One region of the Bradyrhizobium sp. 27S5 genome, then DNA from elsewhere that is predicted to be linked to it. Evidence: predicted binding sites of a transcription regulator. Region 1 holds the regulator's gene; each other region holds the start of a gene.
The links. The regulator LexA, encoded in region 1, represses DNA repair genes until DNA is damaged. The targets are predictions, from matches to a motif close to TGTTCNNNNTGTGTTCNG.
Positions count from the first base shown of each region.

Region 2: the regulator LexA is predicted to act here: its motif matches at 1,566-1,583, upstream of WDM24_RS34060 (ribonuclease T2 family protein).
Region 3: the regulator LexA is predicted to act here: its motif matches at 1,553-1,570, upstream of dinB (DNA polymerase IV).

Region 1 covers NZ_CP147714.1:4,703,367-4,706,640, reverse strand. Annotated here, with positions in the region: gene WDM24_RS22040 (ComEC/Rec2 family competence protein) at 1-159, shown strand, start outside; gene WDM24_RS22035 (hypothetical protein) at 256-483, opposite strand; gene WDM24_RS22030 (hypothetical protein) at 646-1,074, opposite strand; gene lexA (transcriptional repressor LexA) at 1,417-2,121, opposite strand; gene glp (gephyrin-like molybdotransferase Glp) at 2,354-3,274, opposite strand, start outside.
Region 2 covers NZ_CP147714.1:7,220,769-7,224,042, reverse strand. Annotated here, with positions in the region: gene WDM24_RS34065 (23S rRNA (adenine(2030)-N(6))-methyltransferase RlmJ) at 1-531, opposite strand, end outside; gene WDM24_RS34060 (ribonuclease T2 family protein) at 836-1,522, opposite strand; gene WDM24_RS34055 (hypothetical protein) at 1,637-2,131, opposite strand; gene WDM24_RS34050 (hypothetical protein) at 2,296-2,595, shown strand; gene WDM24_RS34045 (DUF3617 domain-containing protein) at 2,640-3,170, shown strand.
Region 3 covers NZ_CP147714.1:3,369,805-3,373,078, reverse strand. Annotated here, with positions in the region: gene WDM24_RS15495 (hypothetical protein) at 1-130, opposite strand, end outside; gene dinB (DNA polymerase IV) at 243-1,490, opposite strand; gene WDM24_RS15485 (hypothetical protein) at 1,716-1,982, shown strand; gene WDM24_RS15480 (hypothetical protein) at 2,223-3,274, shown strand, end outside.

The sequences.
Region 1 (3,274 bases):
GCCATTGACGCGGTGAAGCCCGGCGGCATCGACCGGCCGTGGTCGCCGGCGGTTCCCGGTGACGGTGAGAGCGAGACGGTCCTCCGCACACCCGCCGCCGCGCCGCGGCGCGCAGTCGATGCGACCCCGGCCGAGACCGACCTGCAGGGCGACGACTAGAGTTTTGGTTCTGATTTAATCAGAACCAAAACTCTAGTTTCTTGTTTTCACGCGTTTTCTTCACGCGAACCGGTGTCCACTTCGCTCGAAAACGCTTCAGCCGTTGCCGGGCGAGGGGCCGGTCGGCAGCTCGAACAGGCCGAGATGGTACTCGTCGGAATCGGGGCCGGCGTCGGGCTTCTTGACCAGGGTGAAGACGGCCTCGGGAAACTGCTCCCAGACCTTGAGATCATCGGCCGTCACTGTCAGCCAGCCGAACCGGAACATGTAGCGGCCCGGCTCGGTGACGCGTCCAGCCTTTTGCCATGTGACCTTGTCGACCACTGCGCAGGTTTCCGTGAGTGCACGTCCTCCGTACGCGATGATGCGCCAAGGCGCTCGCCGACGCAAATCTCCTGCTGCGCCCCGGAAGCGGAAATCCGGGGTCGCTCGAAATCGCCTAAGGTCATCCGCCGCCGAATGGCTCATTCCGCGGCGACGATGCGCTCAACCCAAAAACAGCGACGCGAATGCGGAGGGCCGCCGCTCCACAACCTTCGGCTTGTGCTCGACCGGCGGATGCAGTGCCGGCAATTGCAGCACGCTGACGCGCTGTCCCTCGACGAGCTGGGTCACCAGAACGTGGCTGCCGTCGGGGAATTCGACCGCGTCATGATGGCGATCGGGCACGTCGGGCTCGACTTCGTTGAACACGCCGACGCGGAAATTCATCGTCTTGGTCCAGATCCAGCGGCTGTCGTAGCGAACGTTCTCGGCGAAAGCGAGCTCGGTGCCCGGCAGCATGCAGACCGCGACAGTGGGATCGTTCTCCGAAGCAAAGCCGCGGGTCGACGTGCCGCGGAAAGTCGTGGTGATCAGCGTCTCTCCGACAATGGCGGGGCGCGATGCCACGGCGTGCAGACTATAGTCACACATCGGATGGCTCCTCTTTTCGAGGTAGCGACCCGTGCCTCTCCTTGAGGCGCAGGCCTCTACCAGAGTGGACGATAGCAAACGAGTGTCTGCTCGTTTCTGGGCGATTGTACGACTGGCCGTCGAACGCCTCAATCACAAACGCGCTACACTGCGCGAGAGGTATCAGGGCGCATCCTAGGTGGTCCGCACGTCGCACTATCTTCCAAGGAACGATCCGATCTGTTGCTCGTTCCCGGATCGGGATGACTTTTCTTCGAATCGTCATCCCGCTCCATATGTCTGTTCGAGCATGATCTTTTCGGAAAACCGCTCCGCACTTTTCCGGATCATGCTCCGCCGCCGTCAGTATTTGCGATACAGCCCGATCAGCTTGCCCTGGATGCGGACCCGGTTCGGCGGCAGGATGCGCACTTCATAGGCAGTGTTGGCCGGCTCGAGCGCGATCGATGCACCGCGGCGGCGGAAGCGCTTCAGGGTGGCTTCCTCCTCGTCGATCAGCGCCACCACGATGTCGCCGGTGTTGGCGACGTCGTTGCGCTGGATCAGCGCCATGTCGCCGTCGAGGATGCCGGCGTCGACCATGGAATCGCCGCGCACTTCCAGCGCATAGTGCTCGCCGGAGCCGAGCATGTCGGGCGGCACGCTGATGGTGTGGCTGCGGGTCTGCAGCGCCTCGATCGGCGTACCGGCCGCGATCCGGCCCATCACGGGGACGGCGACCGGACGGTTGCCGTCGTCCTCGGCGATCGGCGGCGTGCTGCTGCGCTTGCCGAGGGTGCCTTCGATGACGCTCGGCGTGAAGCCGCGGCGGCCATTGCCGCCGCCGGCCGACAGTTCGGGCAGCTTGATGACCTCGATGGCGCGGGCGCGGTTGGGCAGGCGGCGGATGAAGCCGCGCTCCTCCAGCGCAGTGATCAGGCGGTGGATACCGGACTTCGAGCGCAGGTCGAGCGCATCCTTCATCTCGTCGAAGGAGGGCGGCACGCCGGCCTCCTTCAGACGTTCATTGATGAAACGCAGAAGTTCGAACTGTTTGCGCGTGAGCATCTCGAGCATTCCCCCGGTTGATAGCGTCGTTCGATTCCGAGACTCTTCAGGTGGGGCCTTTCAGACGGGGCCTGATCTCGGGAGCGCAATGCTCCCTGGCGGCTTCCCGATTGTAGACACCAGTACTCGAAACAAATCATGAACGGACACTATATGTTCGATATGTGTTCCGCAACCACTTAATTTCCGGTGAACGCATCAGGCGGCGCGCAATCGGCAGCCCGCGAAAACCTCAGTCGGGCAGTGTGAGGATCTCGCATTCGCTGCCCTTGGCGGCGCCGGGCGCAAACGGCGGACGTACCAGAAGTGCCCGCGCCGCAGCGAGATTCCCGAGCAGCGAACTATCCTGCTGCATCACCGGCGTGGCGATCAGCGCGCCGTCCTGGCGCTCCTCGAGACGCGCGCGCAGATAGTCCTCGCGCTGGTCGTTGGCGGCGAGGTCGCGGCCGAGCAGGGCGGTCGTGCGGACATGATGGATCGTGTTCCGGCCGCTCAAAGCCCGAATCAACGGCACCAGAAACAGGAAGGCGCAGACATAGGACGACACCGGATTGCCGGGCAGGCCGATCACCCGCATGGCCCCGAGCCGGCCGTGCATCATCGGCTTGCCGGGCCGCATCGCGATCCGCCAGAACGCCATCGCGACGCCCTCTGCCTCCAGCGACTGCTTGACCAGATCGTGGTCGCCGACCGAGGCGCCGCCGGTCGTAATCAGGATGTCGGCGCCGGCCTCCCGCGCCCGGCGGATACCGGCCGTGGTCGCGGCCACCGTGTCGGCGGCCACCCCGAGATCGACGGTCTCGGCGCCTTCGGCGCGCGCCAGCGCACGCAGCGCATAGCCGTTGGAATAGACGATCTGGCCGGGGCCGGGCTGGGAGCCCGGCATCACCAGTTCGTCGCCGGTGGCGAGCACCGCGACCTTCGGGCGGCGGCGCACCGCGAGTTCCGGATAATTCATGGCGGCCGCGAGCGAGAGCGCGCGGTCGGACAGGCGGCTGCCGCCGTTGAGCAGCAGGTCGCCCTCACGGAAGTCGACGCCGGCCGGGCGGATGTGCCGTCCCGGGCTCGCTGCCTCGGTGATCGAGATGTGGTCGCCATCGACCCGGGTGTCTTCCTGGATGATGACGGCATCGGCGCCATGGGGGATGACGCC
Region 2 (3,274 bases), 2.5 Mb from region 1:
TCGTTCGAACTCATCCTTTGCCTCGAACGGTGGATCGATCAGCACCAGACCGCGCCGCTCGTTCGGCGGCACGAATGCGGGCAGCGCCGTCCAACCATCGAGATCGACGACGCGCGCTTGCGCGTCACGCCGCAACGCATCGATCAGTTGCTTGCGCGCCGTCGGTTCGATCTCGCAGGCGGTGAGGCGGTCTTGCGGCCGCAGCAGCGCACGCGCGATCAGCGGCGAACCGGGATAGGTTTTCAGTTCGCCTCTCGAATTGAATGCCCTGACGATGTCGAGATACGGCGCGATCAGCGGCAGCGCCTTGTCGGAGAGTCGCGCCTGCATCAGCCGCGCGATGCCGGTGAGCCATTCGCCGCTGCGCTGCGCTTCGCTCGATGTCAGGTCATAGAGCCCGGCGCCGGCATGGGTGTCGATGACGCGGAACGGCGCCTGCTTTTCCTGCAGATAGGTGAGCATGCGCACCAGCACGATGTGCTTGATGACATCGGCAAAGCCGCCGGCGTGAAAGGCGTGACGGTAGTTCATGGGATAGCAATTACCACGTCATTGCGGGGGGAGCGACTTGTCCGCCGAAGCTCGGGGAGCGTAGGCGGAAGCAATCCATCTCACCACGAGAAAGTATCGATTGCCTCCGCCTTCGCCGAGGCTGCGGCGGACAAGTCGTCGCTTCAGCGCAAAATTGCCCTGCAATTTTGTCGCGAGTTGCTCGCAATGACGGGAAGCGATGGGCTGGAGCATGTTCGGTTCTGATTGAAATCAGAACCGATGAGCCTCCAGTTTTGACGCGTTTTATTCACGTGGACCGGTACCCAGTTCGCTCGAAAAGGCGCTAGCCGCCGCGAACCGGCGGCATCAGCACCTGATCACGGCGACAGGCACGGCGGTCGGTTTCCTCGCAGGAACGGAATTGCAGGTCCTTGCTGAGGCAGATCCGCACCTCGCTGAGCCGCCTGCTGTCGCAGGTCACCGCGATCGCCGAGCTGCTGAGTCCCGGATTGACCTTGATGAACGCCGCCTCCAGTTCGTCGGGCGCGATCGTCTTCGGCTCCGACAATTGCAGGAATTCCTCGGGGATCTTCACCGCGGCGCGGGCCTTGCGGATGGCTTCGAAATAGGCCCGCTCGCCGAGGCCGGAGCAGGTGCCGTGCTTGTCCCACTCGTTGTAGATCAGCCCGGGCGCCGGCATCAGGTCGAGCATCGAGGTCATGATGTTGCGGGCGAGCCGCGGCGAGGGCCGCTGGCAGTATTCCGGAAAGCCCCGCTCATATTGCGGCCACAGGCCGTGCACCACGAAGGAATACGGCCGACCGCTGCACTGGGCCTGCGTGCCGCGGCCATTGTTGCCGCGCTCGCTCGCCGCCTCGCAGAACGAAGGCGACCACGACAGCGACAATACGTAGAAATCGAACTCACCCGGCGCATTCTGGCGGCGATCCTGGGCCGAGGCCCCCACCGCACCGCATAGAACAAAGGCAATCGAAATCAGAAATCGGGAAATTGTGACCAACCGCGGCATCAAACGCTCCCCTCACTCGACCGCCCGGAGCCTAGCAGGCCACCGGAACATTTCAAGAACAAAAGCCGCCGTCTGAATGGCGGCGGCTTCTGCTGTCAGCAATCTGGTCGGAGATCAGGGCCGGGCGGCCTTGCAGGACGGGTTGTAGGCCCAGTTGCGATCGAGGCCGGTCACGCACCATTCGACGCCCGGGCTGAGGCTGAGAGAGTCGCTGACACCGGCAAAACCGCCGTCCTCGATGATCGAATAGTGTACGCCGCGCACCTTGCCGTCGCTCAACATCACGTCGCCCGAGCAATAGCGGCGCGGAATATTGTCGGCCTGCCAGGGGCGGAAGGCGGTTTCGTGGATCCGGTTGAAGCCGGTGATCACGAGCGGCGAATTCCAGAAAGTGGCTTCCTTTTCCTGGAATTGCTCGCTGATGACCCTCAGCGCCCTCTCGCAGGGCGCCACATTGCCGTCATAGCGCGGGCCGGACAGCCAGAAATTCAGCTCGAACGGATTGGCGGCCTCGGCCGTACCCCCGAACGCCAGCAGGCCGACCACCAATGCGGCGCCGAGGCCAAGCTTGTGGCCGAGTTTAGTGCGGGAGTTGAACAGGTTGCGCATGGGAATCCACCCGATGATCCGATGCGCGGACGGTGCCGCGAAGCCCCGGCAAGGTCAAGTGCAGCGCGGCAACACCTGCGGAGAAGTCCACCTCTAGCGGCCGGCTCGTTCTTTTCACGGTGGCCGGCGCACTCTATGTTGCTTCAAGCGAAATGGAGTCTGCGATGCGAAGGAAATTGGCCGCGTGCCTGGTTGCCGTTTGCGGGATGCTGGCCGTTGTACCGGCGCGGGCCGATTGGTTGCAGCCGGTGCCGCCGTTCAAGGGCAATGATACCGGCGGTATCATCGCCTATACGCTGGCAGCCCAGACCGACGCCCGGCAGCTTGCCGTCGATCACTGCGCCTCCTACGGCAAGGTGGTGAAGTTCCTTGCGGTGCAGCGCAATCCGGGCGGCTATATCTCCTTTGCCTGCCGCTGGGTGCCCTACGGCGCGGCCGAGAGGCCGGTGCGCACGCTCTACTGAGCGCGCCGCTCCATTCTCCGATCGTTCAGCCGGGAGCTCACCGCATGACCCGACAGCTTGCCTTGCTTGGTTCGGCTGTTTGCCTCGTCTTGTCCGCCGGCGCCGCAAGTGCCGTCGACCTGCCGACCCGCAAGGCCGGTCTTTGGGAGATGAAAATGCTGCGCACTGGCGGGCCGATGCCCGAAATCACCATGCAGCATTGCACCGACGAGACCACCGACAAGGAAATGAGCGCGGCGGCATCGCCGATGGCCAAGGAAGTCTGCTCCAAGCAGGATATCCAGAAGACCGCGACCGGCTATGTCAGCGATTCCGTCTGCAGCGTCGCCGGCATGACGGTGCAGAGCCACGCCGAGATCGTCGGCGATTTCAATTCCGCCTACACGGTCACGAGCACCTCGCATTCCGAGGGCGGCGCGGCGGGCACCCGCGACACCACGATGACCATCGAGGCGAAATGGCTTGGCGCCTGCAAGGCCGACCAGAAGCCCGGTGACATCGTCATGCCCGGCGGCATGAAGATGAACGTCAAGGACATGGAAAAGCTGAAGGGCCTGCTGCCCAAGCAGAAGTAGGGCGCAGCGCACTGACGTCGCGCGCCTGAATGTATCGCCTCTCATCTCGAGAGGCTGTGACGCTTTGCACCACCTCCATTGCGAGGAGCTCGCAACAAAACTGC
Region 3 (3,274 bases), 1.3 Mb from region 1:
CGGCGGCTCTCAGGATGCATTCAGCAACGGCCGCCTTGAGACCGAAAACGGATTGATCCGCAGGAACGCTGGCCATGACCGTGTCCAACGCATCGCGCATGGTCTGGATCAGTTCGGCGCTGTGCTTCATGGCTGTCCTCCGCATCCCCAGAATAGGCCGAGTGCGCGAGGTCACCACTCACAAGGGCGCGATTCCAAATTGCCTTTTGTTAATGGACTGACGAGAAAGTGAATCACGAATTCTAGAGGTCTTTCTCGGCAAGCTTGCGAAATTCATCGGGGACCGAACGAACAGCCTCCAGCGCCGCCGAACCGTATCCGATCGCGTCCCAGCCAAAGCGATCGCGGATCCTGTCGATGGCACAGTCTGCCGCCCAGCGGGCCATCCCCGGCGGACTTCCAGGGCGAAGTGCTTCATCGGCCAGTCCGAGCGGGAGGTCGAGAGCAAGATCCCAGTGTTCCTCGAGGTGCGACACCGAGATAGCCAGAAGCGAGATGATCTTCTCGCCCGGGTGGTCAGCAAGCGCAGCGCGTACCAGACTTCCGGCGAGGCGGGCGAGGATCATTGTCGTGCACACCGGCGCATCGAGCGTCATCGACCGTGTCACCGACTTCAGGTCGGCGAAACGAACGCGCACCGTCACGGTACGTCCAGGCCGGGATTTTGCCCGAAGCCGCGTGGCGACGCGGTCGGCGAGATGAAGCAGCGTTGGCCGAATGACTTGCTCGATCGCCGGCTTTCGGCCAAGCGCCGATTGTGCTCCTGCCGAGCGCGCACGGCGGTGCGGCTTGAGTTGTCGTGGATCGCGATTCCAGGCCAGGGCTGCGAGCTTCTCGCCCGCCGCGGGACCGAGCAACCTTGCCAACGACCGTTCGGACAATTTGGCAAGCTGTCCGATTGTCGAAACACCGATCGCCGCCAGCCGCGTCCGGGTGACCGGCCCCACACCCCACATCAGTTCAACCGGCAATTCGTGAAGGAATTTCAGCTCGGCGTCGGGATCAACCACGACAAGCCCGTCGGGTTTTGCGACTTGCGAGGCGACCTTTGCCAGATGCTTGGTGCGTGCGACGCCCACCGAGATCGGCAAACCGAGCTCAGTGCGTACGCGCCGCCGGATCGCCGCGGCGATCTCGGCGGGCGTTCCGAACAGGTGCGTGCAGCCGGCAACGTCGGCGAACGCCTCATCGATCGAAATGCGCTCGACGAGCGGTGTGAAATCGCCTATCACCTTGATGGCCGCATCACCCAGCCGCTGGTAGTCGCTGAAATGCCCGCCGACAAAAATGAGCTGCGGGCACAGTTCGCGCGCTTCCCGTCCCGACATGCCGCCACGCACGCCGAAGGCCTTGGCCTCGTAGGACGCGGCAAGCACAACCCCGCCCCCGACGGCGACCGGCCTGCCTCTCAGCATAGGCTCAAGCAGCTGCTCGACCGACGCGTAAAATGCATCGAGGTCGGCGTGAAGGATCGTCGCTGCCGTTGCCATCTCAAGCCGTTCACCCCGGCCCCCGACCGAAATTGGTCGACCCCAGATGCGAAGATTGGCACCAGAACAAAACAAGAACAATATGTATCCGGAATTTATGATTGTGCTGGCGTGCGGCATGACGGATGTCAGTCCGTCAATGCGCCTTGTCGATCGTTCGCGTATCGGCGCGTCTGTCGGCCTCCGTTCATTGACGGACAAGCTCTTTGGGGTTGATATCCTCAAATGAACGATCACGCTCATCAGGTGGACTTTCAGGCCACGGCCTCGCTTTACAAGTGGCCGTCTCTCAACAATGCCAAGCGAGAGGATCGGGTACCCTATATGGTCGTCAACGGGACGCTCGACCAATGCATTCGCGATTTCATGGACAAGCCTGAGAAGACGCGACACCTCTATGAGATCCGGACCAAGTCGCAGCCTCCCCTCGTCCCCGAGGTGCTGTCGCCGGAGCATGTGCTCGAGCTCTCCAGGCTGCGCGAATTTCTCTGAGGCGTGCTTCGGCCACGCGAACCTGCCCCGCCCCTCCCTAGGCGGACTTATCCGTCTGTTGCATGCTTGACGGCGGATTGTTTGCCTATGCGCGAGCCGTTACACTCGCCCGACTCTCTGACTGATGGACGTCGATGCCGGCATTGACTATCCGCTTCGACGTTCGCTGGCGCTCGCAAATCGCCCGCACGGGAGAGCAACGGCTGCGCGACCGGTTGATGAGGCATCGAGAGGCGCCGCATGAAGTTCAATCTGGCGATCCTGAGCGTGCTGGCCGCAAGGCCCGAGCAACGGATCCCACTTGAGGAGGTCAGCCGCGAGGTCAAGCGCATGATCGCAGGCGGCGATGGAGCTGCGCAGGTGAGGCGATCGTCCGAGCTGGGCGACGCTGACGTCTTCGAAGCCGGATTGGCTTCGATCAATGACGCCGGTCTGCAGATCACCGACTCCGGCCTCTCGCTATGGCACTCGCTCGAAGCTTCACGTGGCGAACGGCAGCGCATCGAGCAAGAATCCAATGAACGGCAAGAGCGCCCGGACACCGTTGTTGCCGACACGCACGATGCGCTAAGCAGTGCTGTCGTCGACCGGACCGACGACATTGATCCCGCACCCGAACCACGCGCCGATGTTCCAATCGTATTCGAGCCGGCCTTTGGCTCGATTCACGAGACGACCCGAAGCGATTCCCGGCTATCGCGACTCGTCGGATTGCTCGCCAGCAGCATGCCGAAGTTCGCTCGCCGGCGGCGTCGGCGTTCCTCGGACGGCATGGCAGATCGCAAGGCCGGCGATCGGGTTGGCGTGACAGGGTTCGCCGTCGCCTGTCTCAGCGTAATCGCGGTCGTTGCCTGCGTTGCCGCAGCGATTGCGCTCGGTCAGAGCTCCACCCTGAAGTCGGACGTTGCCACGCTGCGCCGGGAATTGGTTCCGCTGCGGGAACGGCTCGCAAGACTCGAACAGATCGAAACCGCGAAGCGCGACGCCGCCCAGCAGGAAGCCGCGCAAGACAAGGCGGAGGCAGAAAGGAAGGCGCTTGACGCCGCCGCCCAACAGGCCGCGCTCAACCTCTCGCGGGAAGAGATTCAGTTGGTCAGGGAGTACATCAAGGCGGCGCCTTCGGCCAGCGCTGGCGGGCCGCCGGTCAACGTCGGCGATCCCATCACCGGCGGAATGATTCCGCTGCCGTCATCGCTGACGGAGAAAGTGCCGCGGCTCGTCGGTGCGAAATTTGCGACCCGCAACGGCGCGATCATCATCAGCGCACGAAACAGCCGCCGCGTCGATGCAGT